Piscinibacter gummiphilus: one gene and its partner. The protein of the gene in region 1 binds, or shares a complex with, the protein of each later gene. Links are inferred from orthologs where the notes say so. Each region holds a gene or a part of one and is shown in the gene's direction. Other genes may lie near its edges.

The links. The genes of interacting proteins can lie anywhere in the genome.
Region 2: the proteins of trxA (region 1) and trxB are in contact, whole or in part, in a crystal structure (PDB 1F6M), measured with the Escherichia coli proteins. The link is inferred for Piscinibacter gummiphilus from one-to-one orthologs.

The regions. Positions count from the first base shown.
Region 1 is NZ_CP015118.1:3,614,649-3,619,249, forward strand. The notes cover bases 1,645-4,601. They hold trxA (thioredoxin TrxA), read left to right. Parts: upstream 1,645-2,936; coding sequence 2,937-3,266; downstream 3,267-4,601. Other genes in these bases: A4W93_RS16250 (serine/threonine protein kinase), read right to left, coding at 1,645-2,673; rho (transcription termination factor Rho), read left to right, coding at 3,494-4,601. Outside these bases: A4W93_RS16245 (serine/threonine protein kinase), read right to left, coding at 1-812; more of A4W93_RS16250, read right to left, coding at 826-1,644. UniProt on the Escherichia coli protein: Participates in various redox reactions through the reversible oxidation of its active center dithiol to a disulfide and catalyzes dithiol-disulfide exchange reactions.
Region 2 is NZ_CP015118.1:4,931,237-4,935,758, forward strand. Bases 1,645-4,522 are described here. They hold trxB (thioredoxin-disulfide reductase), read left to right. Parts: upstream 1,645-2,541; coding sequence 2,542-3,504; downstream 3,505-4,522. Other genes in these bases: A4W93_RS22555 (Crp/Fnr family transcriptional regulator), read right to left, coding at 1,688-2,353; rpmB (50S ribosomal protein L28), read left to right, coding at 3,714-3,947; rpmG (50S ribosomal protein L33), read left to right, coding at 3,963-4,130; A4W93_RS22575 (hypothetical protein), read left to right, coding at 4,340-4,522. Also shown: A4W93_RS22550 (DNA translocase FtsK), read right to left, coding at 1-1,543.

The DNA.
Region 1 (4,601 bases):
TTCAACCACTGCAGCAGTGCGTCGCGCAGCTCGGCCGCGCTGGCGTGGCGGCTCGCCGCGTCGCGCGCGATGCTGCGCTGGACGATGGCGCGCAGCGCGTCGTCCACGTCGGCGCCCATGGGTTCGGGCAGGCGCAGGTCTTCGTGGGCCACGCGGTACATCGCGCGGAACGGGTCGCGTTCGGCGATCACCGGCCGGCCCGACAGCAGTTCGGCGAGCACGAGGCCGGCCGAGAACACGTCCATGGCCGGCGACGGCTTGACGCCGTGCGTGGCCTCCGGCGACATGTAGCCGGGCGTGCCGACCACCTGCTGCTTCGCGGCGTCGGTGACCCGGGCGGCGATGCCGAAGTCCATCACGCGGGCGCGGGACTGGTCGTCGAGCAGGATGTTCGACGGCTTGAGGTCGCGGTGCACGACACCGGCGGCGTGAGCGGTCTGCAGCGCGTCGAGCACGTTGACCATCAACTGCGCCGCCTCGCGCGCGGGCATGGGGCCCTTCGACTTCAGCCGCTCGGCGAGGGTCTGCCCCGCGACGTACTCGAAGACGAGGTAGGCCTGCTGCTCGTGCATGTCCGCCTCGAAGAGCGGCACGATGTGCGGATGGTTCAGGCGGCTGACGCTGCGCGCCTCCTGCAGCCACGGGCTGGCGGCGTTGACGGTGGCGCCCACGTGCATCAGCTTGACGGCCACCTCGCGCTCCAGGCGGGGGTCGAACGCGAGCCACACGGTGGCCTGGGCACCTCGCCCGAGCTGGCGGCGCAGCTCGAAGCGGCCCAGCTGGGCAACGGGCGCGGGCGCGAGAAGAGCCATGGGAATCGGTCGATCAGTGGGCGTTGCGCGCAGCCATCGTGCGCGCGAATTCGGACGGTGCCGCCGGCGCGGCCACCGGTTCGGGCGCGAGTCCCCGGGTGCTGGCGACGGCCGGGCCGGTGCCGCCCTTCATCGCGTTGCGGGCGGCCTGCAAGGCTTCACCGATGTCGCGCGCGGTCACCTCGAGCACACGCGCATGGCGCTGCGCGACGGCGGCCAGCGCGGCGCCCACCTTCGTGGGTGGCAGCGTGGTGACGAGGTCGACCACTTCGTTGGCCAGGCTGCCGGTCAGGCGCAGCACGTCGCCGTCGCTGTCGGCACCCCGCACCGGGCGGCCGGCGGGCAGGCGGCGCACCATGTGGAGCACCTCGTCGTTGAGGCCCCAGTGGCGTGCGACGGCGGCGCCCAGTTGTTCGGTGTCGACGCCCAGCACGGCGAACGAGGCGGCTTCCTCGGTCATGCCGGCCAGTTCCGGTTCGCCCGGCGCGGGCGGCGGCAGCGTCTGCATCAGTTCGCGGATCTGCTCGGCCTCGTCCGGGAAGTGGTACTGCACGAGCAGGCGGCCGAGGTTCTGCAGGATGGTGACGAGGTAGACGACCTCGGGGTCGTAGCCCGGGGGCCGCAGCAGTTGCGCGGCGTGGCCGGCCAGGCGGACGCGGTCCATCAGGCGTTCGAGCGCGGCCGCGTTCGTCTCGTTCAGCGGCCCCGGCCACGCGCGCAGCGCGGAGGCGGCCTGGCGCAGGCCCTTGAGGCCCACGAGCGCGATGGCGCGGCGCAGCGTCAGCACGGGCGCGCCGCCGGAGGCCTGGGTGCCCTGCACCTGGGCGGAGTTCACGTGGCGCAGCAGTTCGAAGCTCAGGGCCATGTCCTGGAGCACCTGCGCGGCCATCTCGTCGGTGCGCTGGCCTTCGGCCATCGCGAGGCGGGCGACGCGGGCGCCCACACCCGGCGAGGCCGGCAGGTGGCCCACGGTGTGGAGGCGGTCGAGCAGCAGCGCGAGGGGGCCGCCCGAATCGTTCGCGGCGGCCTCGCGCCAGCCGTTGAGCGCGGTGAGCAGCGTGCGGGCGTTGTGGTAACGCTGGCGTTCCTGGCGGTCCGTCGCGCGGTTGGCGATGGCGCGCAGGCCTTCGGCCACCGGCTGCGGCGTGGTCCACGGCAGGCGGATGATGTCGCGGCCCACGGGCGGCAGGCGGTCGACCACGCGGGCGGTGTCGGGTTCGTCGAGGGCGGGCTGGCCGCTCAGCATCAGGTGCAGCAGCAGGCCCGCGGTGAGCACGTCGCGCTGCGCGGCCGCGCGGCCGGCCTGCAGGCCGTTGGCATCCACCGGGGTCGAGCGGCCACCGGGCTCGGCGGCGTAGGTGACGCCGCAGGCGGCGAGGCCCATCACGCGCACGACACCCTGGTCGCTCACGATCACCTGGTGCGGCTGGATGTCGCCGTGGGCGAGGCCGGCCTGATGCGCGAAGGCGAGGCCTTCGAGCAGCTGGATGGTCCAGTCGACCGCGTCGCCCGGGGCGAGGTTGCGCTGGGCTTCCAGGCGCTCGCCGAGGGTCTCGCCCAGCTGGCGGTCGACCGAGACGTACGGCCAGTGCTCGTGCACGCCGATCTCGACGACGTGCGCGAGGTTCGGGTGGTTCAGCCGAGAGGCACGCTCCGTCTCGCCCTTCCACACCTGCAGCGCGGCCTCGTCGGCGGGCTGCGTGCGCGGCATCGTGAGCATGACTTCCTGCTGCGCACGCGGATCGAACGCGAGCCACGACATGCTGCGCACGCTCTTGCCCAGCAGCCGGCGCAGTTCGAAGCGGCCGAACGCCCGTGTAGGGGCCGGCTTGGCAGCAGCAGTGGTTTCGGGAGCGGACATCGGGCGCAGCGGACGAATTCGAAATCTGAGGGACTGGCCTATTGGACCCCGGCTGCCGGGTGAGCAAGCGCAAATGAACTGCGTGAAACCGGCCCTAATTCCCGTTCCGACCGACCGCACGGCCGTGCTGCGAAGCCCGCGCTATCGCCACCATAGGCACGCCGCCGGGGTCGCCCGGATACGGCGGGTGAACCTTTGTGTCAAAATTGCCCAACCGTTCCACTTGGCCTCTCGCCAGGTGGCCCATGCTTTAGGACATGACCATGAGCAGCGAACTGATCAAACACACCACGGACGCTTCCTTCGACAGCGACGTGCTCCAGGCCGGCCAACCCGTGCTGGTCGACTACTGGGCCGAGTGGTGCGGCCCCTGCAAGATGATCGCCCCGATCCTCGACGAAGTGTCGAAGGACTACGACGGTCGGCTGAAGATCGCCAAGATGAACGTCGACGAGAACCGCGACGTCCCGGCGAAGTTCGGCATCCGTGGCATCCCCACGCTGATGCTGTTCAAGGACGGTCAGCTGGCCGCCACGAAAGTCGGCGCCCTGTCGAAAGCCCAGTTGACGGCCTTCCTCGACGGTCATCTATAATCCTCCCAACCGCGATGGAGCCGGGGCCCGCTGAAGCCGGCGCGCCCCTCTTCATCGCCTGAAGTTCTGCCACCCGGCCCGCCAGGCATCGATCCACGGATCACGCGGCGTTCGGGTTCGGCCCCCCTCCCCAGCTTTTCCGTTCGCCCGGGCGTTTGCCCGGAACCTTTCACCGGGCCGCGCCTGTGCGCATCCGCCCGACTGGCTTCACCCCAGGGTCCCCACCCATGCACCTGTCAGAACTGAAAGCCCTCCACGTTTCCGCGCTCATCAAGATGGGCGAGGAACTGGAAATCGACGCCGTCACGCGCATGCGCAAGCAGGAGCTGATGTTCGCGATCATGAAAAAGCGCGCCAAGGGGGGCGAGCAGGTCTTCGGCGACGGTGTGCTCGAAGTGCTGCCCGACGGCTTCGGCTTCCTGCGCGCGCCGGACGCGAGCTACATGGCGTCCACCGACGACATCTACCTGTCGCCCAGCCAGATCCGCCGCTTCAACCTCCACACCGGCGATGCCATCGAAGGTGAAGTGCGGGTACCGAAGGACGGCGAGCGCTACTTCGCCCTCGTGAAGGTCGACCGTGTCAACGGCCTGACCCCGGAGGAAAGCAAGCACAAGATCATGTTCGAGAACCTGACGCCGCTGTTCCCGAAGGAACAGTTCCGTCTCGAGCGTGACATCAAGGCCGAGGAAAACATCACCGGCCGCATCGTCGACCTCATCGCCCCGCTGGGCAAGGGCCAGCGCGCGCTGCTCGTCGCCCCGCCCAAGAGCGGCAAGACGGTGATGATGCAGAACCTGGCCCATGCCATCACGGCCAACTACCCCGACGTCTACCTGATCGTGCTGCTCGTCGACGAGCGCCCGGAAGAAGTCACGGAAATGCAGCGCACCGTGCGCGGCGAGGTCATCAGCTCCACCTTCGACGAACCCGCGGCCCGCCACGTGCAGGTGGCCGAGATGGTGATCGAGCGCGCCAAGCGCCTGGTCGAGATGAAGAAGGACGTGGTCATCCTCCTCGACTCCATCACCCGCCTCGCCCGCGCGTACAACAACGTGCTGCCGTCTTCGGGCAAGGTGCTCACCGGCGGTGTCGACTCCAACGCGCTGCAGCGCCCCAAGCGCTTCTTCGGCGCGGCGCGCAACATCGAGGAAGGCGGCTCGCTCACCATCATCGGCACCGCGCTGGTCGACACCGGCAGCCGGATGGACGAAGTCATCTACGAAGAGTTCAAGGGCACCGGCAACTGCGAAATCCACCTGGATCGCCGCATGGCCGAGAAGCGGGTCTACCCGTCGATCCTTCTGAACAAGTCGGGCACGCGCCGCGAGGAAC
Region 2 (4,522 bases), 1.3 Mb from region 1 along the record:
ACGCCTGCTTCATGTCGGTGACGACCGGCGCCAGCAGGTGCGGGATGCCCTCGTAGACGCTCATCTCGAGCATCTTCGGGTCGATGAGGATGAGGCGCACGTCGCGCGCCTCGGCCTTGTAGAGCAGGCTGAGGATCATCGCGTTGATGCCCACCGACTTGCCCGAACCGGTGGTGCCGGCCACGAGGCAGTGCGGCATCTTCGCGAGGTCGGCCACGACCGGAGCACCGACGATGTCCTTGCCGAGGCCCATGGTGAGCTGCGACGACGCGTCGTTGTAGACGGCCGAGCCCAGGATCTCCGACAGGCGGATCATCTGGCGGCGCGCGTTCGGCAGCTCGAGCGCCATGTAGTTCTTGCCCGGGATCACCTCGACCACGCGGATGCTGATCAGGCTGAGCGACCGGGCCAGGTCCTTCGCGAGGCCCACGATCTGCGAGCCCTTCACGCCGGTGGCGGGTTCGATCTCGTAGCGCGTGATCACGGGGCCGGGCGAGGCCGCCACGACCCGCACCTCGACACCGAAGTCCTTGAGCTTCTTCTCGATGAGGCGCGAGGTCATCTCGAGCGTCTCGGGCGTCACGGTCTCCTGGCGGCCCGGGGGCGCGTCGAGCAGGTCCACCTGCGGGAGCTTCGTGTCGGTGAGTTCGGTGAACAGCGGCTTCTGCCGCTCCTTCACGATCCGCTCGGACTTGGGCACCTCGATGACCGGCGCCTCGATCAGGATGGGCGCGTGGTCTTCCTGCAGCTGGTGCTCGACCTCGACCACCAGCTCACGCTCACGCGTGGCCTTCTCGCCGATGCGGTGGTCTTCCGCGCGTTCGATGCGCTCGACACGTTTCTCGCGCCACGACTCGACCCACGCGCCGATGTTCTCGGCGAGGTGCAGCCACGAGAAGCGGAAGGCGAGCGCGACGCCGGCGACGAGGCCGGTGATCCACAGCACGCCCGAGCCGGCGAAGCCCAGCAGCTTCATGCTGAGGGGGCCGAGCAGGTAGCCCAGCACACCACCGGCGTGGCCGCCGGCGAGGGACGCCTCCCAGTGGTACAGGCGGGTCCATTCGAGTGCGGCGCTGGAGCACAGCAGCAGCGCCGTGCCCGCCCAGATCCACCAGCGCGGCTGCGCGGGCGGCGCGTGGTCGGCGTGTTCGGCGCCGCGCAGCAGGCGCGCGAGCGAACCCAGCCAAACGCGCAGCGCGATCAGCAACGTCCACCAGGACGAGTAGCCGAGCAGCACGAAGGCGAGGTCGGAGAACCAGGCGCCCAGCGCCCCGACCTTGTTCAGCGGCAGCGCGTTGCTGCCGGACGTGGAGAACGCGGCGTCGCCCGCATGGTGCGTGGCGAGGGCGAGGAGTGCGAGCAGCCACAGCACGCCGCCGACGATCACGGCGAACTGCGTGCGCAGCGACGCGACCGAGACGGGCGTCGCGAGCGGCGGCGCGGCGACCTTCTCGGCCTTGGGCTTGCGGGGTTTGGGGGCCTTGGCCGGCGGCGGCACGACGCCGTCTTCGTCTGCCTGCAACGAACCGAGCGGAAAAGTCATTCCGTCATTGTCGCGCATCTGCACCGGACTGCTGCAAGCAAGTGCACCGAGCGCCGGCGAGCGGTGGGCCCCGACTTTCGTCGGGGTGACACACACGTCCGGTCATCCCGGCGAACGCCGGGATCCACCGACCGCCGAAGCGAATCAGCCCGTCAGGCGTTCCTTGATGATGACGGACCCGTTTTCCTGGGTCTCCACCATCCCGCGGTCTTCCAGGTCCTTCATCACCCGGCTGACCATCTCGCGGGACGCGCCCACGATCTTGGCCAGATCCTGGCGGGAGACCTTGTTGCGGATGATCTTGACCTCGCCGTCGTCCTCGGCCATGTCGAGCAGCGAACGGGCCACGCGGCCGTACACGTCCAGCAGGGCCAGGGACTCGATCTGGCGGTCGGCGCTGCGCAGGCGCTGCACGAGGCCGCGCATGATCGCGTAGGACAGACTGGAGTTCTCGGGCAGGCAGCGGGCGAACTCCGCGCGACCGAGGATCAGCATGTCGGTCTGCACCTCGGCACGCACCGTCGCCGAGTGGGGTTCGTTGTCGATCAGGCTCATCTCGCCGACGTAGTGCCCCGGGTGCAGCACGGCGAGGATCACCTCGCGGCCGCGGGAGTCGGACGTCAGCACCCGGGCGCGCCCGGTGAGCAGGATGAACAGGGCGTTGGACTTCTTGCCGTGTTCCACCACGATTTCACCACGCCGGAAACGGCGCTTCACCACGCTGTCGGCAATGGCCGTCGCCTGCTCGTTGGTGAGCAGGGAAAACAGCGGCACACGCCGGATCAGGTCCAAGTTGGACAACATGGCCATCGAAGTCACTCCTTCTTTGTCGGTCTATCTGCCAGGGTATCGGACTCAAGCGTGAAAACTTAACGCTTGGAAAAATTTTGCGTATTGTCACCATTAGCGGATTTGACGCCAATGGGTTTGGCCCCCATGTCAAACTCCCGGTCCGGAAAAACATTCGCCGATCCTCCCGCGACGTCCCTGAGAACGCCATGAGCACCACCCCGAAGCACGCCCAAGTCCTGATCCTCGGCTCCGGCCCCGCCGGCTACACCGCCGCCATCTACGCGGCCCGCGCCAACCTGAAGCCCATGCTCGTGACCGGCATCGCCCAGGGCGGGCAGCTGATGACCACCACCGAGGTGGACAACTGGCCGGCGGACGTGATGGGCGTCCAGGGCCCCGAGCTGATGCAGCGTTTCCTCGAGCACGCCGAGCGTTTCAAGACCGAGATCGTGTTCGACCACATCAACCAGGTCGACTTCTCGCAGCGCCCGTTCACCCTCAAGGGCGACTCCGGCACCTACACCTGCGACGCCCTGATCATCGCCACCGGCGCCAGCGCCAAGTACATCGGCCTGCCGTCCGAGGAAGCCTTCATGGGCCGTGGCGTGAGCGGCTGCGCCACCTGCGACGGCTTCTTCTACCGCGACCAGGAGGTCTGCGTGGTGGGCGGCGGCAACACGGCCGTCGAGGAAGCCCTCTACCTGTCGAACATCGCCGCCAAGGTGCACCTGATCCACCGCCGCGACAAGTTCCGCGCCGAAGCCATCCTCGTCGACAAGCTCCACGACAAGGTCGCCGCCGGCAAGATGCAGCTGCACGTGTTCAACACGCTCGACGAAGTGCTGGGCGACCAGACCGGCGTCACCGGTGTGCGCCTGAAGAGCACCACCGACGGCAGCACGAAGGACCTGGCCGTGAAGGGTTGCTTCATCGCCATCGGCCACCAGCCCAACACGGACATCTTCAAGGGCCAGATCGAGATGAAGGACGGCTACATCGTCACGCGCAGCGGCCTCAACGGCTTCGCCACGATGACCACCGTGCCGGGCGTCTTCGCCGCGGGCGACGTGCAGGACCACGTGTACCGCCAGGCCATCACCAGCGCCGGCACGGGCTGCATGGCTGCCCTCGACGCCCAGCGTTTCCTGGAGCAGGCCGGGGCGGTCTGATCGGTCCGGCAAAGACACGCTTGGCTTGACGCCAAAAAGCAGTCTATAATCAGCGTCTTTGCCGAAAACGGTTCGGATGTTTGCGGGTCATCGCGGGTGTTGCATCCCCTGCTGACTCGATCGGCCCGACCTTCGAAGGGCGCCCACCAAGTGCGAAAACACTTGCTCTAGGCGCTATGCCTGAAACGAGATACACACGGAGAAGCGTCATGGCACGCGTCTGTCAAGTCACGGGTAAGCGCCCGATGTCGGGGAACAATGTTTCCCACGCCAACAACAAGACCAAGCGTCGTTTCCTCCCGAACCTGCACTACCGTCGGTTCTGGCTGGAAACCGAAAACCGTTGGGTGCGCCTGCGCATCTCGAACGCTGCGCTGCGCCTGATCGACAAGGTGGGCATCGACCAGGTCGTCGCCGACCTGCGTGCTCGCGGCGAACTCTGAAACTAGGAGCAGATCATGGCTAAAGGCGGACGCGAAAAAATCAAGCTCGAATCTTCTGCGGGCACCGGTCACTTCTACACGACCGACAAGAACAAGAAGACCACGCCCGAAAAGATCGAAATCATGAAGTTCGATCCCAAGGCGCGCAAGCACGTGATGTACAAGGAAACGAAGCTGCGGTAATCCGCGCTCGGTCCTCGCACCACACCCAGAAAGCCCACCCGGCGAAAGCCCGGTGGGTTTTTTGTTGTCCGGACGCAGGAGCCTGGGCGACAGAGCCTAGGGTTCCTCCGACACGAACCCCGTGGAAGTCCCGGGTGCAGCAGCGTGCGGTGCATCACAGAATCGGGATCGGTCAAGGGCATGGTGCCCCTGCCCCCTCCGGAGACCCCATGTCGATTCGCATCCCCCGCCCGCTGCACACCGCCGCGCGTCTCGCGTCCCTGCTGGTCACCGTGGGTGCACTCGCGGCCTGCCACGCCGAGGCCGCCTCGAGCATGGGCCGCCAGGCCAGCTCGTCCAGCAGCGCGGGTGCCAACGGTTCAGTGGCCTCGGGTTCGTTCAAGGGCCTCAAC